Halioglobus japonicus: one gene and its partner. The protein of the gene in region 2 binds, or shares a complex with, the protein of the main gene of each other region. Links are inferred from orthologs where the notes say so. Each region holds a gene or a part of one and is shown on either strand. Other genes may lie near its edges. The genes, in order: cgtA and BST95_RS11625.

Region 1 (14,975 bases), 1.2 Mb from region 2 along the record:
ACACCGCAGCCGCCATCCCCGAATGCGCCCACCTGCTGCGAGACATTCCCGCCGCCCGCCTGTTTGATGAGTTTCTCAAATTGTTCCTGTCCGGCTACGCGGCGGCCACCCTGGAACAACTGCTACGCCACGACCTGCTCCAGTTCCTGTTTCCGGAAACGAGCGAGCTTTTGCTGGAGGATGAGCACTACCTCGCCCTCGTACGAGCCGCCATGGCCAATACTGACGAGCGCATCGCCCAGGACAAACCGGTTACCCCCGCCTTCCTGCTCGCCGCGCTGCTGTGGCCCGTGGCCAGTCGCCTGGCCAGCCAACTTGAGGCCCGGGGCGAGCCGCCCATGCCTGCCATGCACAGCGCAGCCCAGCAAACCATTGCCGAAGCGGTTCAATTCGTATCGATTCCGCGCCGCTTCAGCCAGCCCATGCGCGAGATCTGGGAATTTCAGCTGCGTCTCAAAAAGCGCCAGGGGAAAAAGGCGGCGGAGCTGGTGGAGCATCGCCGATTCCGGGCCGCCTACGATTTCCTGCTGCTGCGCGAACAGGCCGGGGAGGAAACCGATGGCCTCGGTGAGTTCTGGACCCAGTACCAACACCTGGCACCGCAAGACCGGCACCGACAGCCAGAACGCGACGGGCCGCGTCGCCGCCGACGCCCGCGCCGTCGGCGCAGCAACAAGAGCGAATGATTCGCACCTATATCGCCCTGGGCAGTAATCTGGCCCAGCCCCTGACCCAATTGCGCCAGGCCGTCATGGCTCTGGCCAAACTTCCTGACAGTCAGTTGATCGCCAGTTCGCTCGCCTACCGCAGCAAAGCCGTGGGCCCCGGCGAGCAACCGGACTATCTGAATGCCGTCGTCCGTATCGATACAACCCTCACCCCCATCGCACTTCTGGACGCGCTACAGGCCATTGAAAACCAGCAGGGGCGCCTGCGTACCGAGCGCTGGGGGGCGCGGACCCTCGATCTAGATATGCTGCTCTATGGCGAGCAAACGATCGACGAACAGCGTCTGCAGGTCCCTCACCCGCGCATGACAGAGCGCGACTTCGTGCTGCAACCACTGGCCGACATCGCGCCACCAAAAATGATGCTGCCGGACGGCCGCGAACTTGATACATTACTAGGCCGATGTCCCAGGGGTGAACTGGTTCGCACAGAACTGACTATCGCCCCGGACAATGCAGGCCCAGATTCGGAGACCCGGCCATCAAGATCGACCTGAAGGGGCGCAACCCGCCCGCCTACATCGCCGTCGAGGGCCCTATTGGGGTCGGCAAGACCACGCTAACCAAACGCCTGGCAGCCACGTTCAACTACCAGACCTTGCTCGAGGAGGCGGAGCAGAACCCGTTTCTTGAGAAGTTTTATCGCAATCGCCAGCAGGCCGCCCTCGCCACCCAACTATTCTTTCTGTTCCAGCGGGCACAAAAACTCCAGGACCTGCGCCAGGCTGACATCTTCGAGCCCGTTCGAGTGGCGGACTTCCTGATCGAGAAAGACCCACTGTTTGCACGTATCAATCTGGACAGAGAAGAGTTCCAGCTCTATGAAAAGGTGTATCAGCAACTGACCATCGATGCCCCTAAACCCGATCTGGTCATTTATCTGCAGGCGTCCACTGACGTGCTGCAATCGCGAATTGATCAGCGTGGAATCCCCGCCGAACAGGCCATCGATAGGGATTATCTGGAGCGTCTGAACGAAGTGTACAGTGAGTTCTTTCTATATTACGATGGCGCCCCCCTGCTAATCGTGAATGCCAGTGAGATCGACCTGGCCAACGGCGAGCGGGACTATGGACACCTGGTGGACTACATGCTGGATATCCGCAGTGGCCGCCATTATTTCAACCCAACATTTTTTGGATAGTCTGCGCCATGGCCAAGGTAACCACCAGCACCCTGGACAAGATGAAAGCCGCCGGCGAGAAGTTCGTCTGCATCACCGCCTACGACGCCACCTTTGCGCGACTTGTTAGCGAGGCCGGCGCTGAAACTATTCTCGTGGGTGATTCCCTCGGCATGGTCCTGCAAGGACACGACAGCACCATCCCGGTCACTGTCGATGACATGGCCTATCACACCGAGTGCGTGTGCCGCGCCCAGCCAGATTCACTGGTAATCGCCGACATGCCTTTCATGAGCTACACCACCCCCGAGCAGACGATGGCCAACGCCACAGCCCTCATGCAGGCGGGCGCGCAAATGGTCAAAATGGAGGGCGGCACTTGGCTGTCGGACAGTATCAGTATGCTGGTGGAGCGCGGTATTCCAGTCTGTGCCCACCTCGGCCTCACCCCCCAGTCTGTCAACCAGTTTGGCGGTTTCAAGGTTCAGGGCCGCACCCCCAAGGAAGCCAAGTCGATTCTTGCTGACGCGGTAGAGATTCAGGACGCCGGCGCCAGCCTGCTGGTGCTGGAGTGTATTCCCTCCCACCTGGCGACAGACATCAGCGAAAAGCTCGATATTCCAGTCATTGGCATTGGCGCTGGCGCTGGCACTGACGCCCAGGTATTGGTGATGCACGACCTGCTTGGCCTGTCCGAACACACGGCGCGCTTCGTGGAAAACTTCATGGACGGACAAACCACCATCCAGGGCGCCCTGCAAGCCTTTGTGCAGGCGGTAAAAGCCGGCCAATACCCTCGCGAAGAGCACAGCTACAGCTGATTTACTGCACCGTTTTGGTGCACAAAAACCCACCTCGCTTTCGATTTTTTGTGATCCATATACCCATTTGTTACAAAAGAACGCTTCCTAAAGTAACAAACGGCGTGAATTTTTCATAAATCCCCATTGCCCACACTTGGGGCATGGGGCATACTTGCCTGCCCTCAAAAGCTGCACAAGCTTTAGGGGAATTCAGTGAGTGTTATTTGCTGGTTTAGCATCACCACCCACCGCGTGGTAGAGGGTTAGATATGCGAACTTACAACAATGCCGCCCAACTGCAGGCTGCGCTCGGGAAACTGCGCCGCGAAGGCCAGACCATTGCCTTTGTGCCCACCATGGGCAATCTGCATGAGGGTCACCTCGATCTGGTCCGCAAAGCGCGGACGCTCTGCGACATTGTCGTCGTCAGCATTTTCGTCAATCCTCTCCAATTTGGCGCCAACGAAGATCTGGATGCCTACCCCCGCACCATGGCCGCCGACAAAGAAAAGCTGTTCAGCGAAGGCGCCCAGGTTTTGTACGCCCCGGCGTGGAAGACATTTACCCCGAGGGCATGGCCGCCCAGACCGTCGTCCAGGTGCCCGATCTCGGTGACACACTCTGCGGAAGCAGTCGCCCGGGCCACTTCGACGGCGTAACCACGGTGGTCAACAAGCTGTTCAACATCGTCCAGCCGGACGTGGCGGCTTTTGGCGAGAAAGATTTCCAGCAGCTGTCGATTGTTCGCAAGATGGTTCGCGACCTGTGTATGCCGGTGAAGGTTGTCGGCGTTCCGACGCGCCGCGACGAGGATGGCCTTGCCATGAGCTCGCGCAATGGTTACCTGACCGGCGTCGAGCGCGAGATCGCACCGCTACTGCACGAGACTCTGAACAATTGCCGCGAAGCCATTGCCTGCGGTTTCGATAATTTCCTGCAACTGGAATCCCACGCCCGTATGAAGCTGCTGCAGGCCGGGTTTGAGCCGGATTATTTTGCCATTCGCGATGCCCGCACCCTGCGCGCAGTCACTGAATACAGTGAAGAGATAGCCATTCTGGCCGCGGCCCGACTGGGCAGCACTCGCCTGATCGACAACGTGCGTCTGTCACTCAACCCCGCCGAAGACTGGGGCATGCTGGCGGACGGCTAAGTCGTCTCACCGATTCAGTTAATCACCAGATTATCCCGGTGCACGAGCTCCTCGCCACCGGTGTAGCCCAGAATTCCCTCGATCTCGCTGGACGCAGAACCCATGATCTGGCGGGTTTCAACAGCACTGTAATTCACCAGCCCACGGGCAATTTCCCGGTTTTCACTGTCGCGACAGGACACCATGTCGCCGCGCTGGAAATCACCCTGCACGCCGCGCACGCCCACAGGCAAAAGGCTGCGGCCTGACTCGCGCAGTACCCGCACAGCGCCATCATCCAGCGCCAGACTGCCGCGCACCTGAACCATTGAGGCCAGCCATTGTTTGCGCGCATTCTGCGGCTGCTTCCCGGTCCGCAACCAGGTTCCGATATTATCGCCAGCAGTCACCCGCGCAATCACATCCTCAACGCGGCCGCCGGCAATCACGGTTTCCGTACCGGACCGCGCAGCGACGCGCGCGGCCCGCAGCTTGGTCACCATACCGCCACGGCCCAGTGCACCGCCTTCCCCGGCCATGGCATCCAGCTCCGGCGCATTGACGTCGCTGCTCTGTACCAACTCCGCTGCGGGGTTCTGCCGAGGGTCTTCGCGGTACAAGCCCTGCTGATCAGTCAGCAACAACAGCGCATCGGCGTCGATCAGGTTGGCCACCAGTGCACCCAGCGTATCGTTGTCGCCAAAGCGAATTTCGTCAGTCACCACGGTGTCGTTCTCATTCACCACGGGCACTACGCCAAGGCCAAGCAGGGTTTTAAGCGTGCCACGAGCATTCAGGTAGCGATCGCGCGCAATGATATCGTCGTGCCCCAGCAACACCTGGGCGGAGATAATGTCATGTTCAGCGAAGGCGTTCTCATAGGCCTGTACCAGTACCGATTGCCCGGCAGCGGCGGCGGCCTGCAACTCGTGCAGCAGCTGTGGGCGGGCACTCATTCCCAGGCGCACAATGCCGGCAGCCACGGCGCCGCTGGACACCAGCACCACTTCGCAGCCGCTGGCCCGCAACTGTGCCAGCTGCGCCACAAGCGTGCGGATCATGTTCTCGTCGAGGCCGCGGCCGTCGTCCGTCAGCAGCGCACTGCCGACCTTGACGACCCAGCGACGGCTGGCGCTTATCTCGGCTCTATTCGTCATTCAGGGTACGTACTCAACATCCACGTCATAGTCATCTTCGTCCCAATCGTCGCCATCCTCGGCATTGGCATCGGCATCGGCATCAGGTCCGCGGCGGCGCTGACTGCGCAGCTCTTCAATGCGCTGGCGCGCCTCGTCCTGCATGCGGTGCTGCAACTCCACATCCGCCAGCGCCAGCTCGGGGTCAGCCGCCTCGCGCTCACGCAGCTCTTCCAGGTAGGCCATGAGGTCGCCACACAGGCGGTCGGTACCCTCGCTCTTGATCGCTGAGATCTCGTAAACAGGGCCCTGCCAGTCCAGTGCCTCAAGCACTTTGGCTTTGCGTTCGGCGAACGTCTCGGCATCTACCAGGTCGGTCTTGTTGAGCACCAACCACCGCTCGCGCTCGGCCAGTGTCGGACTGAAGCGTCCGAGCTCACCGGCAATCGCCAGTGCAGCATCTGCCGGTTCCACGCCGTCATAGGGCGCCATATCTACGATGTGCAGCAGAATTCGGTTGCGGGTCAGGTGCTTAAGGAAGCGGATACCAAGCCCGGCACCTTCCGAGGCACCCTCAATCAGACCGGGGATATCGGCCACCACAAAACTGCGATGAGCCTCGACTTTAACGACGCCGAGGTTGGGCACCAGAGTGGTGAAGGGGTAATCAGCCACTTTGGGCTTGGCGGAGGACACCGCGCGAATAAAGGTGGACTTGCCGGCATTAGGGAGGCCGAGCAGGCCCACATCCGCCAACACTTTCAGCTCGAGTTTCAGCGAGCGGATCTCACCGTCGCTGCCGGGCGTCGTCTGCCGCGGTGCGCGGTTGGTACTGGATTTGAAACGGGTATTTCCCAGGCCGTGGTAACCACCCTGGGCCACCTTCAGCTGCTGACCATCCGCCTGGATGTCACCGAGAATCTCACCGGTATCTTCGTCCAGCACCGTCGTGCCCACGGGCACTTTGAGCACGAGGTCATCGCCGCTCTTGCCGGTGCAGTTACGGCCCTGGCCGGCCTGGCCGGGCTCTGCCTTGTAAGTGCGAACAAAACGGTAGTCGACCATGGTGTTGAGGTTGTTATCCCCCTCCAGGATCACGCTCCCGCCGTCCCCGCCATCGCCCCCATCGGGGCCGCCTTTGGCGATGTACTTCTCACGGCGAAAACTCAGGGCACCATTGCCGCCCTTGCCTGCATGTACTGTGATGTTCGCTTCGTCTACAAACTTCATCTTGGTTGCTCCGGTGCGCTAGTTCCGTGCGCCCCGGCAAAGATTGGTTTACCGCTGGACCCGCCGTGAACCCGTCCATGGAGGCTTATAATCGGCATCCCTGCTTCATACAGTCCATCGGTAAACCAGTCTCTGCCGCGTCGCTCGAGTGCGGCAAAAGCAGCAGGATAGCGTAGTTTCTTGCTGCTCACCGCACAGTCACTGAAGGTGCGCTCATTACTTCTTTGAAAGATAAAAAAAAGCCCCGTCATTTGACGAGGCTTTTTGGTGCATATCGCGTCAGTGCGATCAGGCGCTCACCACCTGAACGAACTTGCGGTTCTTTGGACCGCGGGTAACAAACTCTACTTTGCCGTTTTGCAGGGCAAACAGAGTGTGATCCTTGCCCATGCCTACGTTTTCACCGGCGTGGAACTTGGTGCCACGTTGACGCACGAGAATGTTGCCTGCCAGGACTTCCTGACCGCCGTAGCGCTTGACGCCAAGGCGTTTACTCTCGGAATCGCGTCCGTTACGGGTACTACCACCAGCTTTTTTATGAGCCATTCTTCAAACCCTCCTGTTTACGCCGAAATACCAGTGATTTTCACTTCGGTGAACCACTGGCGGTGGCCAGTTTCTTTCCGATGGTGCTTACGACGGTTGAACTTAACAATTTTCACTTTCTTATGGCGACCGTGGGCAACCACTTCAGCGGTGACCTTGGCGCCGTCTACGACGGGGGTGCCAATTTTGACGTCTTCGCCTGCGCCGGCCAGCAGAACCTTGTCGAACTCGACAGTTTCGCCAGTGGCGGCTTCAATTTTTTCCAGCTTGAGGGTTTCGCCCTCAACTACGCGGTGCTGCTTACCACCGGCTTCGATTACTGCGTACATATTGCACTCCGTTTAATTAGCCTGCTCGCATTTGGAAAAAACCCTTATAAATCAAGGGGGCAGAGCCAGGCACAAACAGTTGGTTAAAGCATCTGCGGCAACCCATAGGGTGCAGCAGGAGTCAGAGGGCGGCGATTTTACTGAAAACCACCCACCCTCGCAAGGGTTAATTATTGGCTAAAAACAATAGCTTGCGCTGGCCGGGACCTCTGCCGCCGTGCGCTTGACAGGGGTGGGGCTGGCCCTAGCATGCCCGGGCCATTTCTTGTTGCTTCATCTATATGCAAAACATACGCGCCGCCGTGGCCTCTGAGTTCGAGCAGGTCAACCAACTGATTGTTGAACAGCTCCACTCGGACGTGGGCATGGTCGAGAATATCGGCCACTACATTGTCGACGCCGGCGGCAAGCGCCTGCGCCCACTGCTGGTGCTGTTGAGTGCAGCGGCCTTGGGTCCTTGCCAGCAGGACCACATTAAATTTGCCGCGGTGATCGAATTCATTCACACCGCCACCCTGCTCCACGACGATGTGGTCGATATCTCCAGCCTGCGCCGCGGCCGGCCCACCGCCAACGCGGAGTTTGGTAACGCACCATCTGTTCTGGTAGGCGACTTCCTCTATACCCGGGCGTTCCAGCTCATGGTAGAGCTGGCGGACATGGACATTCTGCGGCAGATGGCTGATACCACCAACACTATCGCTGAGGGCGAAGTACTGCAACTGGTCAGGGCCGGCGATGCAAATACGACCGAAGCCCAGTATCTGGAGGTCATCACTCGTAAAACCGCCATCCTGTTTGCTGCAGGCTGTTACGGTGCGGCAGTACTTAGCGGCTGTGACGACGACCGGCGGCAGGCCATGCACGATTTCGGTCTGAACCTCGGCATTGCCTTCCAGATGATCGACGACGTGCTCGACTACGAAGGGGACCCGGCCACCATGGGTAAAAATGTCGGCGACGATCTCACTGAAGGTAAACCGACGCTGCCCCTCATCTACACCCTGGAGCACGGGACCGCAGAAGAGCAGACCCTGGTGCGCAAGGCGATTTCCGAAAAGACGGCCGAGGATATCGACCAGGTGCTGGCTGCCGTACAGCGCTGCGGCGCGCTTGACTACACCCGCTCGGAAGCCAAGCGCTATCACGACATGGCATTGGCTAACCTCGAAGAGCTGCAAGACAATGCGGCGCGCACTGCGCTGGCAGCGGTAACGGCGCTCTCAATCGACCGGGATCACTGATTTAGATTGCGTCCGCGGGCGCCTGTTTTTATACTCAAGGCCCCATCGCAGCATTCCTACAACCACAAAGCTGCCTACAACCACTCGCCGCACTAACAACAAGGACGACGGCAATGGCTGCTACCCTTCTTTCGCAACTTCCCAGCTTTGGGAAGCTCTCTGATATGGCGCTGGCGATGAGCGACAGCTCAGTCAACGACTTATTCACAACCGACCCTGAGCGCGCCTCGCGATACATCCTGGATGCTGCGGGCATCACGCTCGACTACAGCAAGCACCTGCTCGATGACACCGCCCTCGCGGCGCTCTACACCCTGGCTCGCGAGGCGGATCTGGAGCACGCAGCCACGGCCCTGCTCGATGGCACTGAGGTCAACAACACCGAGGCGCGACCGGCACTGCACAGCCTGCTGCGCGCGACCAGCGCACCCGGCCTGGAAGACAAACTGGCACAAGTACAACGCAGCCGAGCCACCATGCGCGACTGGGCCGAGCGCCTCAACAACAGCCAGCACCTGGGCTTCAGTGGCGCCGTCATTACCGACGTGGTCAACATTGGCATCGGAGGCTCTGATCTCGGGCCGCGCCTCGTCACCGAAGCACTGCGCCCCTTCCAGGGCGACGTGGCCTGCCACTACGTGGCCAACGTGGACCCGGCCGATTTACAAAACACCCTGCGGGACCTGAACCCGGACACCACCCTGTTTATTGTCTGCTCCAAGTCCTTCCGCACCGAGGAAACTCTGACCAACAGCCTGGTGGCCCGCGAGTGGATGCTCAACGCCGGCGCCAGCGAGGCCGACCTGGCCATGCATTTCCTGGCCATTACCACCAACCTCGAGGCCGCAACCGAGTTCGGCATTGACGCCGACAATTGCCTGCCCATGTGGGACTGGGTCGGTGGCCGCTACTCGGTGTGGTCAGCCGTCGGCCTGTCCTGCGCCATCGCCGTGGGTTGGGACAACTTTGAACAGTTCCTGGCAGGCGCTGCCGCCATGGACCAGCACTTCGCCGAGGCACCGCTGGAGCAGAATCTACCCGTACTGCTCAGCCTGCTGGAGGTGTGGTACTGCAATTTCTTTGGCGCCGGCAATCACGTCGTCCTGCCCTACGACAACGCGCTACAGCGCTTCCCGGACTTTCTCCAGCAACTCACCATGGAGAGTAACGGCAAAGGCGTGAGCAAATCTGGCCAGCCTGTGGACCACGCCACGGGGCCGGTGCTGTGGGGCTCAGCGGGCACCATGGGCCAGCACTCTTTCCACCAGCTACTCCACCAGGGCACCGAACTGTGCCCGACCGATTTCATCCTGCCGCTGACCACCCACACGGGCATGACCGAGCAACACCGCCGCCTGGTCGCCAATTGCCTGGCCCAGAGCCGCACCATGATGGTGGGCCGCTCGCTGCAGGAGGCGCACGCGTCACTGGTCGAGCGTGGTGTCGACCCAGCGCGAGCGGAGGAACTGGCACCTCACCTGGCTATGCAGGGCAACCGACCGAACTCCGTAATCACAATGGAAGCCCTCACACCAACGACCCTGGGCGCCCTTATTGCCCTGTACGAGCACCGCACGTATTGCAGCGGCGTCATGTGGGGCATCAACTCCTTTGACCAATGGGGTGTCGAGCTGGGCAAGGAAATCGGTGTCCAGATTCTCCGCATCATGGCGGGCGAGAGCACCAACGCTGCGATGGATCCTGCCACCGACCGCTTGATTGCTGCCTGGCAGAAAGCGCAGGACTAGGCCATTTCCGGCTATCCGCCCTGCCGACGGGCGATAGCGTTTCCTCGCGGCCGTATGTTTGCACCAGCAGCTACGGCCGCAGGGCAACTCGGCGTGGGATTGCTTTGCAATCCTCAGGCACGCCTCAAACACTCCCTGCGGAAAGCCCTTCGCTGCTTCTGCAAAACATAAGCACGGCCTGATGGCTCGAAAACCCTATCGCCCGCCGGCATGGCTCCGATCAAGCTAAACGCCAAGCAGGCTTGCGTGTAAAAGACGGCGCGTTATTTGCTCAGAGAACAGACCAGAGCAACGTCACTGGGTAGAGGTGGACGGAACCATCAGGCCACGCTTTTTGCGCAGCGGGAGGCAGCGCAGGGCTTTTCGTGGTGGGTGTTTGAGGAGTGTTTTGGAATTGCGCTGCAATTCCTACTCCGAGTTACGCCGCGACCGGAGCTGCCGGAACTGCCGGAGCGGAGCTTTGTGGCCGTTCCGCCCGCCTCTATCCAGTGACGTTACGACTAGCGTGCAAGCATCCCAAACCCGGCAGCGGTGCTCTGTTCCGGCTGCTGAATAGACTCAGGTCATACCTACTACCAAATATGGGGCGGAAAACGGTAATGAGCACTGCGGCTAGCCTTAACCCCTAGCCCTCGATCAAAGCAAGCAGCTCAGCAGTCTTGGACTCCATCAGTGCAACATCGCCCCGCGACTCAACGTTGAGCCGCACGACAGGCTCAGTGTTGGACATCCGCAGATTAAAGCGCCAGCTGCCGCAATCGACGCTCACGCCATCGGTGTGATCAACCTCACCCTGATCGCCATAGGTGGCTTCCGCTGTGGCCAGCACCGCCTTGGCATCGTCGACTGATCGGTTGATCTCGCCGGAACAGGGGTAGGCCGCCATGCGCTCCGACACCATGGTGCTCAGGGGCTTACCCGTGGTGCTGATCAGGTCGGTGACCAGCAGCCAGGGAATCATGCCACTGTCGCAGTAGGCGAAGTCACGGAAGTAGTGGTGGGCACTCATCTCGCCGCCGTAGGCCGCGTTCTCGGAGCGCATTCGCTCCTTGATGAAGGCGTGGCCGCACTTGGTCAGCACCGGCTGGCCGCCAGACGCCAACACCTGATCTACCGTGTTCCAGGTCAGGCGTGGGTCGTGAACGATCTTGGCGCCGGGCTCAAGCTTCAGGAAGGCCTCGGCGAGCAGGCCGACCACGTAGTAGCCCTCGATAAATTCGCTGTTTTCATCGTAAAAAAAGCAGCGATCAAAATCGCCGTCCCAGCCAATACCCAGGTCGGCGCCGTGCTCCTTGACCGCGGCGATTGTGGCGGCGCGGTTTTCGGGCAACAACGGGTTGGGAATGCCATTAGGGAAATTGCCATCGGGCTCATGATGCAGCTTGATGAACTCAAACGGTAAATGCGGCTCGAGCAGGTCGACAACCCGGCCTGCGCCGCCATTGCCTGCATCCACCACAATTTTCAGGGGCTTGAGCTTGCTCACATCAACATATGACAGCAGGTGCTCGACATAAGCGCCGGCCGTGTCCAGCGGCTGCAGCTGACCGCGCTCCGCCGCCGCTGTGAAATCATTCTGCTCCGCCAACGCCTTGATCTCTCCCAGGCCGCTGTCTGCAGAGATCGGCTTGGACTCCTCGCGCACAAACTTGATGCCGTTGTAGTCCTTGGGATTGTGGCTGGCGGTCACCACGATGCCCCGTCCATATTGGCATGGGAGGTAGCGAAGTAGATTTCCTCGGTGCCGCACATGCCGATGTCGTAAACATCGACACCCTGTTCCATGAGCCCCTCGCTGAGCGCCGCCTTAATAGCTTCGCTGGACAGGCGGATATCGTGACCGACCACAACGCGCTTGGGCTTGATGACCTCTGCGTAGGCCCGACCAATGCGGCGAGCGATATCTTCGTTGAGTTGATCGGGCACCCGACCACGAACATCGTAGGCCTTGAAACAGGTAATTTCGCTCACAACGCTGGCCTCAGTCCTTGCCGTAGTAGTTTTCGTAAACGTGATTGGTCGCTTCGACAAACCCGGGCACGGAGCCGCAGTCAAAGCGCTGGCCTTTGAACTTGTAGGCCATGACCAGGCCACGCTTGGCCTGGGTCTGCAAGGCATCGGTCAGCTGAATCTCACCGTTGGCTCCGGGGGCGTTTCCTCGAGAATCTCAAAGATATCCGGAGTGAGGATATAGCGACCGATAATCGCCAGATTGGAAGGAGCGTCTTCCTGGGCCGGCTTTTCCACCATGTCGTCGACCCGGTAAATGCTGTCGCGCAGATTTTCACCCTTGATCACGCCATACTTATGCACCTCGTCCATGGGCACTTCCTGGATGGCGACGATGGAACAGCGGAACTGGTGGTAGAGCTCGGCCATTTGCGAAAGTACGCCCATGCCCTCGGCATTGAGGCACAAATCGTCTGACAACAGGACGCCGAAAGGCTCATTTCCCACCAGCGAGCGGCCGGTAAGAATCGCGTGTCCCAGGCCCTTCATCTCGCGCTGGCGGACCATGGTAAACACGCCCTTATCGAGCACCGAGCGAATACTCCCCAGATAGGCCTCTTTACCGGTGCCGGATATCTGGTGTTCGAGCTCATAGCTGATATCGAAATGGTCGGTAATGGCGCGCTTGCCGCGACCGGTGACGAACGCACAGGTCGTCATGTTGGCCTCTATGGCTTCCTCAACCCCATACTGCACCAACGGCTTGTTCACGATGGGCAGCATTTCCTTGGGCATGCTCTTTGTCGCGGGCAAAAACCGGGTGCCGTACCCTGCCACGGGAAAGAGACACTTCTTGATCATCCTGATTCTCCTTGAAAAGACCTAATCACTGCGGCCGTATTGATCGTCAAATCTTACAATATCATCCTCACCCAGATAGGTGCCGGTCTGCACTTCAATCAGTTCGAGCGGAATGCGCCCGGGGTTGGCGAGGCGATGCTTGTGGCCGAGCGGGATGTAAGTCGACTCATCCTCGCCCAGCATGAAAACTTTATCTTCGCAGGTGACTTCCGCCGTGCCACTGACCACTATCCAGTGCTCGGCACGGTGGTGGTGCAATTGCAGTGACAGACGCTCACCGGGGTTCACCGTAATGCGCTTCACCTGAAAACGATCCGAGACGATCAGGCTTTCATAGCAACCCCAGGGGCGGTATACGCACTGGTGCAGGCTGTGCTCGGGGCGCCCTTCTGTCTTGAGTCGAGCGACAATGTTCTTAACATCCTGGACCTTGTCGCGCTCAGCCACCAGCACGGCATCGGCGGTCTCCACCACAACCAGGTTTTCTACGCCGGTGGCTGCCACCAGACGCGATTCACTGCGGAAGTAGCTGTTATCGCAGTTATCGATCATCACATCGCCCTGCACCACATTGCCACGCTCGTCGCCGGGGTGGACGTCCCACAGTGCCGACCAGGCGCCGACATCGCTCCAACCACAGTCCAGCGACACCACGCCACCCAGGCGGGTATTTTCCATCACCGCGTAATCAATGCTGTCGCTTGGGCAGGCCGCGAAAGCTTCCGCATCTGGCCGCACAAAATCCATGTCTGTCGCCGCGCTGGCCATGGCCTGCTCACAGGCGGTGCGCATGGCGGGATTGTGCTCACCCAGTTCAGCGAGATAAGCATCGGCGCGGAGCAGGAACATACCGCTGTTCCACAGGTAGCTGCCACTCTCGACGTAGGTTTTCGCGGTATCCAGGTCAGGCTTTTCGACAAAACGCTCGAGGTCGTATAGCTCATCACCCAGGGCGTCGCCACACTTGATATAACCGTAGCCGGTCTCGGGGCTGGCGGGTACCACACCAAAGGTCATCAGCCGCCCTTGCTGGGCCAGAGGAATAGCATGCGACACTGCCGCAGAGAAGGCAGCCACGTCCTGTATCACGTGGTCAGCAGGCAAGACCAGCAACAGCGCCTCAGGGTCATCCTGCACCGCACGCAGGGCAGCCAGGGCCACCGCCGGTGCCGTATTGCGGCCCGCGGGCTCGAGAATCAGCGCGCTAGCCCGCAAATCCACCTGGCGCAACTGCTCGGCCACCATGAAGCGGTGATCTTCATTACACACCACCAGGGGGGCGGTCGCCTCCAGGCCTGAGGTGCGCCGCAGAGTCTCCTGCAGCATGGACAGTTCACCAGCCAGGGGCTGGAACTGCTTGGGATGGGCCTCGCGCGACACGGGCCACAACCGGCTGCCCACGCCGCCGGACAGAAGAACGGGAGTCAACATGTTCAATCCTTGAAGTGAAACTTGGAAATCGACCTGCCTGCAGAAATAATGAAACCTCTGCGAGAGCACCACTATTCAAACATAGTAACCAAAGCAGTCCCTGCAAGCCACTCCCGACAGTCGCCTAGGCTGGACTTGTGGCCCGCAACTATTAGAATGGGCACGCTTCCCAGCCCGCAACGGGCGACGGACCTAATTAGCCTGGAAACAACATGACTGGAAAAAGCGCGTACGCCAAGGACGAATTGGTAGCCTGCGGCCACGGAGAGCTCTTTGGCGAAGGCAATGCCCGGTTGCCGGTGGACAATATGCTGATGCTTGACCGCATCACCCATATCAGCTCCGAGGGCGGCGAGTTCGACAAGGGCGAGATTGTCGCCGAGCTCGACATCAATCCGAACCTGTGGTTTTTCGACTGCCACTTCCCGTCCGACCCGGTAATGCCGGGCTGCCTGGGCCTTGATGCCATGTGGCAGCTGGTCGGCTTTTTCCTGGGCTGGCGCGGCAATCCGGGCCGCGGCCGCGCTCTGGGCTGTGGCGAAGTGAAGTTTACCGGCCAAATTCTCCCGACCGCCAGCAAAGTGGTCTATAACATCAACATGAAGCGCGTCATCGAACGCAAACTGGTGATGGGTATCGCCGACGGCAGTGTTTCCGTAGACGGCCGTGAAATTTATACAGCAAGCGACCTGCGGGTCGGCCTTTTCCAATCCA
Region 2 (14,900 bases):
AGTCTGGCGCGCGCCTCGGTTGATCTCGCTCTGGCACTCGGCGCCTTTGAACAAGACTTTGATCTCGTGTTTATGGGCCAGGGCGTACTGCAGCTGCAGCGCGAGCAAGCCAGCGAGGCCATCGGCCAGAAAAATGTTGGCCGTGCACTGTCATCACTGCCTCTGGTGGATATTGAATCTGTCTATGTGGAAGCGGATGCGCTCAAGCGCTACGGCCTCTGCGCAGAGGATTTGATACTGCCGGTACACGCCCTCGAAGCTGAAGGCATCAGGGCACTGCTCGCCGATGCTGATCACTTGGTGGGCTGCTGACATGATTCTGCATACCGTTGCCACACTCAGTACTCTCGCAGATTGCCTGGCGGTAGCCGGCGCCGACGACAGCATCTTACTCATGGGTGATGGCGTTTACGCGGCATTGGCCAATAGCGAGCTCAGCCAGACGCTCAAGGCCAGTGGGCTTCGGATCGAGGTTATGGAGAGCGATGCCAGCTCCGCGGGTATTGCCCAGGAACTGCTGGCCTTCCCCGCTACCGACATGGCCGGCTTTGTGGCACTGACCGAGGAATACCCTCGTCAGCTGGCCTGGTACTGACCTGTGCTTTCCGCCTCGGCATTCGACCAAGAAGGCTTCCTGCTGAACCTGGATGACTGGTCTCCAGATGTCGCCCGGCAGATTGCCGCCGCTGAAGATATCGCACTCGGTGACGGCCACTGGGAAGTCATCGAGCTAGTACGCAGTTACTACCGCGAATTCGACGCCTCTCCCGCCATGCGCCCTCTGGTAAAATATTGCGCACTCAAGCTCGGGCCTGACAAGGGCAAGAGTATTTACCTGATGAGCCTGTTTCCCGGCTCGCCGGCCAAACTGGGCAGTAAAATTGCCGGCCTGCCAAAACCTGAAAATTGTCTCTGAGCTACTGTGACCACTGACTTTCAAATTCCTCGCGAAGAACACCCCTTCGCGCCCTACATTCGCATACTCGGCAAAGGCAAGACCGGCAGCCGCTCGCTGGATCGCGACGAGGCGCGCACCGCATTTACCATGCTGCTGCGCGGCGAAGCCGACCCCATGCAAGTTGGCGCCTTCCTCATGTTATTGCGGGTAAAAGAAGAGACTGGTGAAGAGCTCGCCGGCTTTGTGGACGCCTGTCGCGCCGTGATGACAGCGCCCCCCGCCTCCCTCAACGCCGACCTGGACTGGCCCAGTTATGCCGGTAAACGGGCCCAACACCCGTGGTTCCTGCTCTCAGTGAGCCTGCTGGCCCAGGCCGGATACCGCGTATTCCTGCACGGCGGCGATGGTCACACCCAGGGCCGGCTGTACACAGAACAGGCCATGCGCGCGCTGGGCCTGCCCGTGGCAGACGACTGGGCCCAGGCGGCCCAGCAACTCGACACTGATCAGCTTAGCTACCTGCCCCTGCGCCACTTCTGCGCGCCATTGAATCAGCTCATGCAGCTGCGCCCCCTACTGGGCTTGCGTTCGCCGGTAAACACCCTGACGCGCATGCTCAACCCCCTGGGTGCATCCGCCAGTATTCACAGTATTTTTCACCCGGCGTATGGCGCCCTGCATCACGCCGCTGACAAATTGCTCGGACAGCCGCGCTCACTGGTCTTCAAAGGCGATAGCGGCGAGGTGGAGATCAAGCCACAGGCCAAAACCCGCCTGCTGCTGTTAGACGGCGAGCAGGAATCCGAGCAGCTGATGGCGCGCACGATTGATGGCAAAGCACCCGCGGTGGAACACCCGACCACAGCACCCTTACAGGCTCTGTGGCGCGGCGAGAGTCACGACAACTACGGCCTTGATGCAACCCTGGCAACCACCGCCGCTGCACTGCTGGCACTCGGTTATGCCGACGACCTGCCTGCCTGTGAGCTGCGTGCGCAGGCACTGTGGGACGCACGCAACAAGGAGCAGATCTGACATGCCCATGAGCAACGTCAAGCCGCAGGACTACGATCAGCTCCTTGCGGCAAAGCGCAACACGGTACAGGCACTGCTCTCGCCCTGGTGTCAGGGCGAGCCCGATGTGTACCCTTCCCAACCGACCGGTTTTAGGATGCGCGCCGAGTTTCGAATGTGGCACGAGGGCGACGCGCTCGATTATGTGATGTTCCGCAAGGACGACCCCAAAACGCCTGTGCCCATCGAGAGCTTTCCCATCGCCTGCGACAGTATCCAGGCACTGATGCCGATAATGCGAGCGGCGCTGGCGGGCAACGAGGCGCTTCGGCGCAAACTTTTCCAGGTGGAGTTTCTCGCCACACTCTCGGGCGAAATGCTCGTGACCCTGATCTACCATCGCAAACTGGAGGAAGACTGGGAACAGCAGGCCGAAGCGCTGCGGCAGCAACTGCAAACCGACTCTCTCGGTCTTTCGATCATCGGCCGCAGCCGCAAACAGAAAATCGTGCTGGGCAATCACTGGGTCACAGAACAACTCAACATCGAGGGGCGCACGTACTCCTACAACCAGTATGAGCAGGCCTTCACGCAGCCCAATGCCCGGGTCAACATCAACATGATTGAGTGGGCCTGCGAGCGTGCCGCTGAATTGGACGGCGACCTACTGGAACTTTACTGCGGCAATGGCAACTTCACCCTGCCCCTGGCCAGGCATTTCGACGAGGTCATCGCCACCGAGCTCGCCAAAACATCGGTGCGCGCAGCCCGAGAAAATATCGAAGCCAATGCCAGCGACAACGTACAAATCATTCGCCTGGCCGCGGAGGAAGTTACCCAGGCCATGCAGGATGAACGGGAATTCCGGCGCTTGCGCGATATCCCCAAGCCGCTTCAGGATTACGACCTGCGCACGGTATTTGTGGATCCACCCCGGGCGGGGCTGGACGATGCCACGGTGAAAATGGTGCAGCGTTTCGATGCCATCATCTACATTTCGTGCAATCCGCACACGCTGGCGGACAACCTGGCGGTGCTGAGCGAAACACACCAGGTGCAGCGCTTTGCCATGTTTGACCAGTTCCCCTACACCGACCACATGGAGTGCGGTGCCTTCCTGCAGCGGAAGTAAATTAGCAACGGATACCCAGCGCCAGTAAGCCACGCCCCAGCACTTCGTCGAGCCGCTCTGCGTCGGCGGCGTTGACCTCGAGACTGTGCAGGCCGAGCTCCCGATACAGCTCGCGCTTGCGCAGCCGCTGCGAAATTTCCCCGGCGCTGATATCGCTGTCCCAGCAATCGATATAGACATTGCCCGCCGGGATATAAAAATCCGCGGTAATAAGTTCTTCTGTGGGCAGTGCCCGCTTGAACGCGTGCGCAAGCTGGGCGAGGTACAGCCAGTTACACACGCGCATTTGCAGCGGTGTATCAAGCTGGTGCCCATCAACACCCACGCAGCTCACGGATTCAGCCGGGCTGGCAAAAAGATCCGGCTCAGCCCCCGCGTCCGCGGGTTCGGCTGTCGGGATCTGGTCCGATTGACGAGTCAGCTCGCGATGAATCACCGCGTGATCAATAATTTCGTGGGGCCAGGTCACGTAGTAGGCGCCACTGGATTCGCTTTCTTCCTGCTTACCCCCAAGCGACTTACCCAGCTCGGTCAGCTCCCATCCGAGAATGGAGTGATGCTGCAGGCCGATCTCTGCCAGCGCCCGGTTAATCTGGCGCGCGTGCAGACGGGGGTAATAACGGCGCATGGACGCAGCCGTAATACGCTGATTGGATTCAATAGCCGCTAGCAACGGGTGGTGGTCCAGCGTTTGCGGCCAGACAATGTATCGGCCATAGCGACGGCTGTTCTGGTAGGAGCCGCCTTCAAACTCGCCTTTTGGGAGCAGCGTCCAGGCGTCGCCGCTGCGACGTATCCAGCCGTAGTCGCGCAGCGTGGCAAATAACTGCTGAACGGGGATATCCAGCTTTTTGGCCAGCGCTGTGGTGGAGAGTTTGCTGTCGTCGTCGGCCACGTGTTCAGTCCAGGGCGAGCTCGCGGTAGCGTTTTTCCAGTGCAGAATACACCTGGGATGCAAAGTCCTCGGCGCCTTTATCCAGCGCGTCTACCACTTCAACCAGGTGCTCGTTGTCTTCCTTGCCCGACCAGTTCTTGATGTAGGTGCCGTCCTTGTAACCATGATCCTGGCGGAAGAAGTTCAGCACGTTCTTGCCAACGTATGCAGTGTAGAGGCTGTCAAAATCGAGTTCCGAGGCCAGCATCAAATCCCAGAACAGGCTCACGGAAAACCCTTTGGTCTGAAGGCAGTTCAGCGCCAGCGCCTCAGTGGCCTCACGCACGCCTTCACCGCTAGGTTGGTGGGCCTGAATGTCGGTTTCCATCTCGGTGGCTATGGCGTCGATGGATTTGCCTTCCACAAACAGCGCCGACATACCGAAGTGCCATATATCGATCGCCTCCAGGCGCACCTGCTCAAGGTCCGGCTCCTGCTTCTTCCACCACTTGAAGCCGTAGTGGTCGATTAACTCGCCGCACTCGATCCATGCAGCGCGATACCACTCAAAGTGCTGCTCCACCCACTGCGGATGCACCCGGGTATTCATTTTGTCCTGCATGGTCAGCATGTTAATCAGCGCTTGTTTCAAGGAGAGCCTCGCGAATTCTGGATGTGGAAAGGCAGGAAGAATAACAGATTTTGTGTGAATGGTGCCCGGAGCCGCCCCTAGCAACTTGAAGACTTCGATGATGAGAACATGAAGTTACGGATGCTGACAATAGATATGCGGCGCAACACGCTGCGCGGGCGGATGTGCGCACATGTACGGGATGACCGGCTGGCGTGTCTGGACACCCTTTTGTCGCCCACGGACATGTTCGAGCGTGCCCGACCCCCTTACGCTATCTGTGACCAACCACTAGTAAGGAGAGTAGTGATGGGCAAAGGCTTGCGCAATAGAGAATTGGGATCCCAGGTCAAGGAGCTGACCGGAGGCCAAAGCGAGTCAGTTGACAAGGTCGACGATCTTTTCGAGAAGCTTGCTGAATTGGAAACGATCGACGGCTTAAGGTTGACTCAGACGAGTGAAAATATTCGCGCGCTCGAACTAGGAATAACGTACCTGTGGGCGATAATCGTAACTGGCTGGATTGTGACCTATATGGCTTAGTGGCCCGCACTCAATTGCCGCCAACCCTGCCCCATTCGAACCCACCTCTAAGCCCCCGTGGCTTTACACCGGGTAATACCGCGGCATGGCTTGGGCTTGGCGGCGGGTAGCGGGGATTAGAATGCAGGCCCACCAAGTTCCGCTTTGGGGCCAATAGCAGTCATTGATATTTCTCGCAAAAGCACTTGCGAACAAAGTAGCCTGAGATTGCTATCACTATGGTCGCTCAAACAAGCACGTACTCTTCTATATTCCTGATAGTACTTCGCATTCAAAATTTAAGTAGGTCGAGTCAACCCATGTGGCGTGCATATCTTTGTCGCATCTATCGCTGTAGATCAAGGGTACCAACATTCCTTCTATTCTACTGACTCCGATTCTATGCTCTGCGAACTCCTTAGCCGAATATTCTTTCTAGGGGGTATTTTCGTAAGGTCCAAGCACATCAGCGTATTCAGCGGATATTGGCCATAGAATCTGTAAACAGTGATCTTCCCCTCTGTATTTTTCTTTGGTGACGGCCAGCACTTGATCTTAGCTATCCCCTATGGGGAAAACATAAGCGTCACCTGAAAGCACAACTTTGTCGCCTTCAATAACGGGTAATCGCCCCGCAACGAGAACAGTGAGTACAACCAAAAATGCTATGTGTATTGCGATAGCAAATAGACTTACAATCGACACCACCAAATTTTCGATAGCTTCCATAGCGTGTGCGCATTCTAAGGATTGGAAAATCGCAGCCGCCCGGCCCAGCGGTACTGAAAAACAACTCCCGATTCCGAGCGTGCATAGATCGTTTAGGCTCCCCTGCAGAGGCCCGATCTCATAGCGGAGGATCTCTGTCAGTTCATCGAACTGCAGAAGACACAGCGGCAGCTCTGCATGAGATCTCCGTTCACAATGACGTTTAGCGCAGGGCTATGTGGCCAATATGACGAAGCTTTTTTGCTTGAAAGCAGTGCTATTTTCATAGGACGCCTTCTTTCTTTTACATGTGCCGCTATTTAATAGTTAATCAGGCAGATATAAATGAGAGTGTGCGATATAGGTACTCGTCCAGTGTAGCGCGTGTAATGATCTTGGGAGTTCAGGATGAAAGTTGCAGTAATATGGGTAGCAAGAGTGGCTTTTCTGTATTGTTTTTATCAGATACTGTGTGGGCCTTATCACGTCATCTTTACCATTGGTCTTGACTCGCCTGAAATAAAAGAGCTCTGGGGTGCTGTCTTCCAGATGTGGTCTTTTTACATTCCTGCCGCACTTGTTGCTCTGGTGCTAGCTATTCCTCTCAGTCCTCGTATACCTGATGAGATTCATTTTCGATGGGGTGAGATTACAACAGAGCCGATACCAACTCCGGAAGTTCCCGAGAACTGCAAGCCCCTCGCGTACGATGTCTCAACGAAAACATTTGTTGTACTTTGCACCGCAGCAGGCGTACTTGTAGCCGCACCGATCGCAGTTTTATCTAAATTACTCGGGATTCTTCCACCGAATGAGCCGGTTTATTATGTGATAGCCGGTATCGGTGGCTTTTGGATGGCGCCCTTTCATGAGGGTATCCATGCAGCTGCAGTTCCTGCGCGTTTTAGAGAGAGTCTATGGTTTGGTGTTTGGCCTAAGCGTCTGCTGATGTATGTGTTCTTTTCTGCAGAGCTCTCAGTCGGCAGGATGGCCTACATCCTCATGCTGCCGTTTCTGCTCCTTACGGTCCTGCCAATGATCGCTACAGCCTTTACTAGCCATGAAACCGCGTACTTTATCGCTGCCTTTGCTCTTGGGCATGCTATGAGCTGCGGAGGAGACTTCATGTCATTACTGTTGATCCTCCGAAAGACGCCGGCAAAAGCGGTTTTGCTGTTTACGCACAACAGACTCTTTTTGAAAATGCAGTAGCTTGAGGGACGGCGGTAATTTTAATAGGAATACTAGAGAAAATATTCTTGAATATTGCTACATGCGATGAAAGGTGGATGTTCGATCTCTTGCAAGTCGCGAAATATAAATCCCAATGAGGGAATGAAGATGAAGAAAGGCATTCAGAGCATCACACCTGCTCAATCCAAAGCGGTATCTGGCGGGCTTCGCCCATCAGTGATAAGCGTTAGCCCCTAAAGGACGCGTCAAAACAGTTTTAACGGCATGGAATGTATATACCGTTTATACGGCATGTATAGTTCAATGATCGACGAAAAAAGCCTCACATATTGTCCACTTTCGCCTAAAATGGGCACGCATTGCCGTAAGTCAGATGTCCGCTTTGGGGCCAAAAGCGGACGTTCATAACGCCCACAACAAGGGCCGCTGGTACAGCGGCCCCGATTGCTTGTGCTTGTTATATGGCCGCCTATTTTAGAGCGCACTAGTGGCAAATCTCCGGCGGAAACGTATGAAATACATAGACCTCACCATCTATTAGTGCCTGCTCATAGTATTCGAGGTTATCGCTTTCAGCATAATCTTCGCGTGCAACTAAACTTTTCTCTTCGAGTGTGCGAATCGCCCAACCATGGCTTTCAATATCTAGACGAGCCTGCTCCTCAGCAGATTTTGGCATTGCCTGGTTAATCCAGCAGTTTACGTATGCGCCCCCATATTGCGCATTCTCATCAGAGTCATATTTTGGTTCTACTTCAAATTGCAAGTAGATCATAGCGAGGCCATATAACGCTTCAAGCTGGGGCGGCCGTGAGGCCGTCCCGGCGCAAAGCGCCCTTGCAGCCTTGACTTGTTAATGTGCCGATCATGACTCCCTCTTTACAATAAGTAGCAGTGCACCCCAAACCACAAGCCCTACAACGACGCTAGACGTAAGATATATTTTCCAGAACTCGACGGAAACTACAGCACTTGCCCACAGTTTTTGAGGTAACGTCATAGGAAGCATCCGATCTGAGACATAGCCCTCTAGTTCTCTCGGGGCAGCGAGTCCATCAGCTGAGGCTCGAGAGCCGCTTCGTTTACGTGCTGTCCCTCAGATGCAAAGAAAATGTATGCGAATGGAGCCAATAGCCCGACAAGCATCGCGTACAGGAGGAGTCTACGTTTTCTCTTTGCTACGAGCATAGGACTAAGGCACTTTAACGCCTCGGTTTGCGGCGGACCACGCAGTGGGCCGTCCGAGCCAAAGGCGGCAACACCGACTTGTTATGTGCTTTAGACATTCCAGCCGTCACCATGATGAGAATCTTCATCTGACGAGCGATAATATTCGGATTCCTCTTGGCTGATACCGTCACCAGAACTCGCGGAACCACCAAGCAAGCCCGCTACTACAAGCCAGACCACGCCCGCACCAGCCACGCCAAGGGAGGCAAGAACACTCTCACCAGATTTGTAGGCCTCAACCCCGAGATAAAGCCCTACAAACAAAATGATGGAACCTACAATCCACTTAAGTGATCCCAAAGCTTCGTTCATGGACTAATCTCCAGGCACATAACGCTTCAAGCAGGGGCCGCTGTAAAGCGGTCCCGGCCCGCAGGGCCCTTGCTGCCTTGACTTGTTATGGGGCCGGTTCTTCATAGGATTAGATTGCCTCTAAATCAGTTACTGGAACGACTAGATCTCCAGAGCCATCTCCTGGCTCCACTAGATATTCCACCGGATTGGCGTATGAAGCGATACTTACGACAGCTGCACCCTTACCGATGCCAGGTCCCCGCCTTATTGCTACAGAGTCATTTATGCAGAATGGGAAGCTCTCGCTTCTCTTCCCTTCATAGAAGTCCCTATCTATGGCGTCGTGAGTCACTGCTTAGGCACCATAACAGCTAGGTATATGGAAAAAGTCAGTGTGCATCGAAGATCCTTTTCAATGTGAATGTCCGCTTTGTGGACGTTATTTGCCCTCAAATTTACCACATTCCCCAACGGCAGCTAAGGGGCCAATAGCGGACACTCGCTACCGTCGCGAGCAACGGCTGGCAGTAAGCCAGTCCGCCTGCCTTGCCCTGTTAGGCAATTTCCGATTCCCTCGTGCCCAGCATTATTAAAATCTCTGGCTCATCTTCGAACTCAGATACCTCAACGCCGGGAAATGGTCCATTCGATTCAATGATTCTAGTTTTAAAACTCAATGGATCTCCAACACCTATGTCTCTAACCATATCGTCATCTAGTTCCGTGAAGTTTAAAGCCAAGAAGTCACCTATCAAGAACTTATCTTTGAATGGCACCTCTATTCGCGGCATCTTGAGTTGGATAAAAGGAGAATTCATAGTGGAATCTGTTTCTATACGAACCACAGAACCGCTTGCTACTAATATCGAGCCAGCCAATCTAGATGATATATCGGCTGCACTCGAACCCGACATAAACAGTCCTGCTACTTCAGTTACTAGCTCTGACCAACTAAATTCCATGTTCTTCCTTATGCCTAACGCTTGCAGCAGCGGCGACCGAGCAGTGGCGAAGCCACTGGTTGGGCGTCCGGCCCCAAAGGGGCGTACTGCCTGCCCTTGTTAAGTGTTTCAACGGTCACCATTAGCCTCTATGGTAAAAATCGACTCGGTTTGCCTGCCGCCATTTATAGGGGCACTCTGGCGCATAGAAAGCCTTTTTCCATTCACTTTCGGTCGGGTCTAGTACCCTGCCTAGGGTCTTGCACTTTATACATTCTACTTCAAGGGTTTGATCATCCGTCGCTGTAGAGTAGACCCACCATGAATGGCTACAGTCAGGCGGGTCATTTTCCCAGTCGTCGCGCAATGCATACAGGAAGACATTGATCATGTATGCAAGCTCTCTGAATTTGATGATTATGAACACACCAGACACTTAACGCTGCGAGCTGCGGCAAAAGTTCGCTGAGCGTACTTTTGCCCGAAGCCTCGCCTTGCTATGCGCTTTCATACAGAGACCTTAGCTCGTTCATGTTGCCCGAAACGTATAGTTCGATTGCCTTACGAGCTTCTTCGGTCGAAAAATTTTGAGTATCCACACTAATAGTTCCGAGTTTAGTGCCAAGACCAAACCAACGCTTCTTCTCGCCAGGGAAAAGGCATTGTGAAACAAACGTTAAGCTTGAGCCATTTTTGAAAGAAGAAACCCATATCATATTTTTTTTGGGGAGCGTAATCAGGGATAGTGTTGGAGAGCATTTCTCTAGCTCCTCAGCCAGAGCAGACTGACCTTCCCAATCAAAGGTATCAAAGGCTTCGAGCGCTCCAGCAGCATCGACTAATCCAGCCTCTTCCGACTCGTCATGAGAATGATGTGCGTATTGATAATTCAGGTGCATAGCTTACTCTCCGGGCGCATAACAGCTGGTTACTTGGAGACAGTCAGCGTTCATCATAATTCCTTTCAATCCGAGAGGCCGCTTTGGGGCCAAAAGCTGTCATTTCTGGATGACCAGGTCGCCCTGTTGAAGTCTGATTGATCTTCCATCAAATAAAACTTCCTCCCAATTCTCAGGCCTATGTGACTCACAATCATGTGCAACGACATAATTGTCATAATTTGGATCACCAGTACCTGGCAGCGTAAAGAACTTGGAGCCACCCGTTATGCCGTAACTCTCGCATAGTTCTAATTGCTGAATAGCAGTGTCAATTCTATTGATTAACCCTATGTGTTCAGCCCTGTCGGCTATCGAGCCAAGTACCTCAGTGGATTGAAGCTCGACCAGATAGTCTTTCAGCTTATCAATGGCAGGGTTCATCGAAGCCTGCCATCCGGGTGAGGAAAGAAAACTGTGTTACATGCATCGAAAATCCTTTTCAACGTGAATGGCAGCTTTGTGGACGAAAGCTGACATCAGCCAGCCCAACCCAGAACGACCGCTTTCACCTATAATCAGACTTAGGTCTATCTTTAGAACAGTCTAGGACTGGACAGCGAGGCAGCAAAAACGACATGTTGAAAATGATCTTCTGTGTACGAAAGAAGAAAGGTCTTTCAGATGAGGAATTCTTTGATTACTGGCTCAAAAGTCATGGTCCCCTTGTAGCCTCTCAAACAATTTCGTTGAATATCAAACGCTATGTCCAAAGTCATGCGGTTGACGGTGAGTTCGGACATGAGGTTTCCGCTGCACGCGGGATGAAAATTTCAGGTTTCGACGGTATCGCCGAGATTTGGTGGGATAGCCGTAAAGAACTGGATCTAGCGCTACAAACAGAAAATGGACAGGCGGCAAGCGCCATTTTGGCTGAAGATGAGGCTCGTTTCATCGATATGGAGCGGTCTACCATATTCTTCACCGAAGAGCACTGCGTTTTCCAAGCGCCGTGAAATGAGTGGCGGCTAAGAGGTGATAGCGGACCTTTCTGGATACCTAGGCCAGTTAAGCACTTCAATGCCCGCTTTCGCCTGCAAGCAGCCGCAATATCGTGCTGAAACATAATGCAGCTGATATTTTATAGTTGTATCAAGCAGCCCGAGTATTTATGGGAACCCAAATAATATGAACGAGACGCCTCGTCCATCCCGGCTGGCGGCAATATTAGTTCTGGGCGCAGTGCTTGCTGCAATGGCAGTTACGGGCTGGCAGCTCCTCAGCATCCCAGACTCCTTTGAAATTAAGCGACTGATCGAGGATGCGGGGCCAGTTCAGCTGGCGGGACAGTCGGCAATCTTTACTGCGTTCGGCCTCGCCTGCCTGTTTGCCCTACTCGACCGCGAGCGCAGGGTAGCGTATGTGCAGTTGAGCTATCTGCTGATGTTCTACGCACTACGCGAGGCTGATTATCACTACGAGCTCTCGGATCACGCCAAGGCGACTCAGTTCAAGCGCTTCTTTTCACATGAAATGATCCCCTTGTCGACAAAGCTCTTCCTCGCAGCGATCGTCATCCTGTTCCTCGTCGTAATGTACCGTTACCTGAAAGCACAACTACCTGTGTTCCTGCGCTCGCTCCGGGTGCAGCTACCCTGGGCTATATTTGCCTTCGCCTGGGCGGTTGTGTTTTTCCTATCGCAAGCGATCGACCAGATACCCGTTTTCCACAATGTGACGGGCCAGGTATTCGAAGAGATTTTTGAATCCGGCGCGGAATTTCTGGTGCTAATCGCGATGATTCTGTTTCGCTTGCAAGTTGATTTGGACAAAGTAGCTGGAGCCGGAAGTCGGCTTTGAGGTGGGAGCGGACCGTTGGTTTAGACTCGATCTTAAAAGGATTTTCAGGTCGGGTAACTTTCTATATCAAGGACGAATGGTACATCAAGCCCTCCAGTTAATCATGATGTCTACATTGGTTCTGCGTCACATAGAGCCAAAAATTTCAAGATCATAAAGAATCAGATCAACCTAATATTTATGGTGCCCGGAGCCGGAATCGAACCGGCACGCCGATTAAGGCGGGAGATTTTAAGTCTCCTGTGTCTACCAATTTCACCATCCGGGCGGAGGGATCAGGCTGCAGTTACAGCCCTCTGGGAGGGAGCGCATCATAGCATCAGGGCATGGCCGCAGCCAAGAGAGAGGTCATCAGATCACTTTGAACGCGTGCTACACTTCTCTACACCTACATGTGCCGGCCCACTTTCCATGCGAAAACTGCTCATTGTCGCCCTGCTGTTGTCTGTGCTGCTTGCACTGCCACTGCTGGCGATGCGCTCTGAGCGGACCCTGGCGTTTCTGGCACACTGGGCTGTCGATACCTTTACCGACTATCGCCTCAAGCTGGTATCACCGGTGTTGCGGCCTTTCGAGCGCAACGTATCCGCGGCGGAGATCCACGTCTATCCCGAGGATAATGACGCGCCGCCCTTTCTCACGGTGTTGGACTTCGAGGGCAATATTGGCTGGACCGATCTGTACACGACAAACCTCGTGGACACCCGCTTGAAGGCGCAACAGGTCATTTTGTATACATCTGATACGGACAGTACCAGCGACCCCGCTCCCAGAGAGTGGCTGAAGTACATTGGCTGGCTGCCGGCCGAGCTCAGTATCGGCCAGTTCCACCTGGTTACCGCGAGAGAAGAGGTCTTTATCTTTCCGCTGGAAAATGTAAAGGGCGGCCGCCCTAACGACCAAACCTTTCTCGCCTCAGCCCGCGCCCAGTATGAGGGTGAGCCGCTGGACCTGAATGTCGGCCTGAACGCCCTGCTCGAAGAGGGCCACATCACCGCCGTCAAGTTCAACGGGGAGTTCAGCGCACCGGTCTCCAATAGTGTCGTGCAATTACGCGGCGACGTGCACGGCACCGCCGACAGCTTCAATTACGACCTGCAGCTCAACGCGGACTACGCTGATGTATCTGAATTTCTGCGAGGCTTTAACGCCCGTGGCGAGCTCGAGGGCCGCTTATTGCTGCAAGCACAGATGCGCGGCGATGCCGATGGGTTCGTGTTGAGTAACGCCCTTTTCACCCTCGACAATATGCCCGCCTACGGCATCGAGGCCGCAGGTACCCTCGACTACGATATCAGCGGCGGCGGCGAGTTAAGGCTCGATGCCGCCGGCGAAATCTCTTCCATGGACGTGGTGCTGGACTGGCTCGATGTCGACCTGCACAGCCTGGGCCGGGCCAGCGGCAACGCGGTGATTACCGGCACCGTTCGCAACCCGATGATTGATCGCTTCATGCTGCGCAGCGAGGCCGACAGCGGCCTGGTGGTGAACGCCATTGGCCGTGTAGATCCCTTCCGCATGGGGGACGCCGAAAACAAAGTTAGACTGGATGTTGCTGGGCCGTCAATCGCAACCTTGGAGCAGTGGACCGGCCCGCTGCCTTTTGAGCCCGGCGCGTTTTCTGCATCTGGCCTGCTAGTAGGACGCCATGGCAGCGTGTCATTGAGAGATCTCGTGGTCGAAGTGGGTGACCCGGACGAGCTGATCTTCAGGCTCACCGGCAGTGCCGGCAGCTTGGATGGTATGGACAGCGAAGGCATTGCCGCAGCCCGCGACCTGGACCTCACCTTGAGCGTCGATTCCCCCGACAGCCGCTACCTGGGTGAGATGCTCGACATACCGATTCCCGCCGGCTTCGTGCTTGACGGCGAGCTGACACTGAAAGGTACTGGTGCGATACTCGAACCGGTTAATGGCCTGTTCACAGCGCGCAGCCCCAAACTGGATTTCATCTTCGTGCCTCACGCTGCGAAGGTCACCCCAATGGCCCACCCTGTAATCACGGATACGCTCGCTAGCGTGGCCATTACCCTAGACGACGTGAGCGCCCTCTCTGAATATATCGATGTGGATATTCCCGCCCGGGGACGACTCGACGGCAAGGCAGAACTTACCCAGTACGGGGAACGCCTGGCGCTGAACAATCTCAAAATGATTGTAGACGGCAATGAACTACAGTTATGGGCCACCGGTGAGGTTGATCACCTGGTACCACTCGATGGGATAAAGCTGAAAGGCCGGTTCAGCGACATTCCCACCGCTCGCATACTCAATCGTGCGCTGGACGGACTCGACTATCAGAAACCACTCGGCATGCTATCGGGCAGATTTACCGTCGACTACAGCGGCGGGAAACTCAATATTCCCTCGTTCACCATCGAATCCGACGACAAACAGGGGCCGCTATTACTTACTGTCTCTGGCAAGAGCCTGGACATCACCGGCAGGCTAAATGTGCAAAGTGATATTGATTACCGCCTGCGCGACCCAGACCTGCTTGAGGCGCTGACCGGGCTGCGCATGAACCCGCTGCAGGGTCAGGGCAAGATCCAGCTTTCACCATCAGAATTTGTTTTATCCCATACCGGTGAAATTGGCGATTCGGTAGCCAAGCTTGATGCCAGAGCAAGTTTGAGCGCTGGCAAGCTTACGGGCCTGACGGCCGCACTAAACAGCCCACTGCTTTACCTGAGCGACCTGGGTCTGCAGGCAGAAGTCGCTGCT

The links.
Region 1: the proteins of BST95_RS11625 (region 2) and cgtA are in contact, whole or in part, in a crystal structure (PDB 8BFT), measured with the Escherichia coli proteins. The link is inferred for Halioglobus japonicus from one-to-one orthologs.

The regions. Positions count from the first base shown.
Region 1 is NZ_CP019450.1:1,220,948-1,235,922, reverse strand. Bases 4,049-7,017 are described here. They hold cgtA (Obg family GTPase CgtA), read right to left. Parts: upstream 6,153-7,017; coding sequence 4,944-6,152; downstream 4,049-4,943. Other genes in these bases: rplU (50S ribosomal protein L21), read right to left, coding at 6,716-7,017; rpmA (50S ribosomal protein L27), read right to left, coding at 6,441-6,698; proB (glutamate 5-kinase), read right to left, coding at 4,049-4,943. Outside these bases: polynucleotide adenylyltransferase PcnB, read left to right, coding at 1-686; folK (2-amino-4-hydroxy-6-hydroxymethyldihydropteridine diphosphokinase), read left to right, coding at 683-1,225; BST95_RS05800 (deoxynucleoside kinase), read left to right, coding at 1,216-1,872; panB (3-methyl-2-oxobutanoate hydroxymethyltransferase), read left to right, coding at 1,881-2,672; more of proB, read right to left, coding at 3,822-4,048; more of rplU, read right to left, coding at 7,018-7,027; BST95_RS05765 (polyprenyl synthetase family protein), read left to right, coding at 7,309-8,271; pgi (glucose-6-phosphate isomerase), read left to right, coding at 8,385-10,019; BST95_RS05745 (mannose-1-phosphate guanylyltransferase/mannose-6-phosphate isomerase), read right to left, coding at 12,852-14,261; 3-hydroxyacyl-[acyl-carrier-protein] dehydratase FabA, read left to right, coding at 14,474-14,975. UniProt on the Escherichia coli protein: An essential GTPase which binds GTP, GDP and possibly (p)ppGpp with moderate affinity, with high nucleotide exchange rates and a fairly low GTP hydrolysis rate.
Region 2 is NZ_CP019450.1:2,442,533-2,457,432, reverse strand. What follows is about bases 34-2,927. They hold BST95_RS11625 (glycosyl transferase family protein), read left to right. Parts: upstream 34-922; coding sequence 923-1,933; downstream 1,934-2,927. Other genes in these bases: trmA (tRNA (uridine(54)-C5)-methyltransferase TrmA), read left to right, coding at 1,941-2,927; BST95_RS11630 (TusE/DsrC/DsvC family sulfur relay protein), read left to right, coding at 599-916; tusB (sulfurtransferase complex subunit TusB), read left to right, coding at 314-595; tusC (sulfurtransferase complex subunit TusC), read left to right, coding at 34-312. Outside these bases: more of tusC, read left to right, coding at 1-33; more of trmA, read left to right, coding at 2,928-3,044; BST95_RS11615 (hypothetical protein), read right to left, coding at 3,046-3,939; BST95_RS11610 (dUTP diphosphatase), read right to left, coding at 3,944-4,549; BST95_RS19740 (hypothetical protein), read left to right, coding at 4,859-5,092; BST95_RS11600 (DUF3267 domain-containing protein), read left to right, coding at 6,188-6,991; BST95_RS11595 (hypothetical protein), read right to left, coding at 7,458-7,748; BST95_RS11590 (hypothetical protein), read right to left, coding at 8,252-8,515; BST95_RS19735 (hypothetical protein), read right to left, coding at 9,052-9,459; BST95_RS11580 (hypothetical protein), read right to left, coding at 9,936-10,337; BST95_RS11575 (hypothetical protein), read right to left, coding at 10,437-10,760; BST95_RS11570 (EthD domain-containing protein), read left to right, coding at 10,955-11,332; BST95_RS11565 (hypothetical protein), read left to right, coding at 11,505-12,176; BST95_RS11555 (AsmA family protein), read left to right, coding at 12,588-14,900.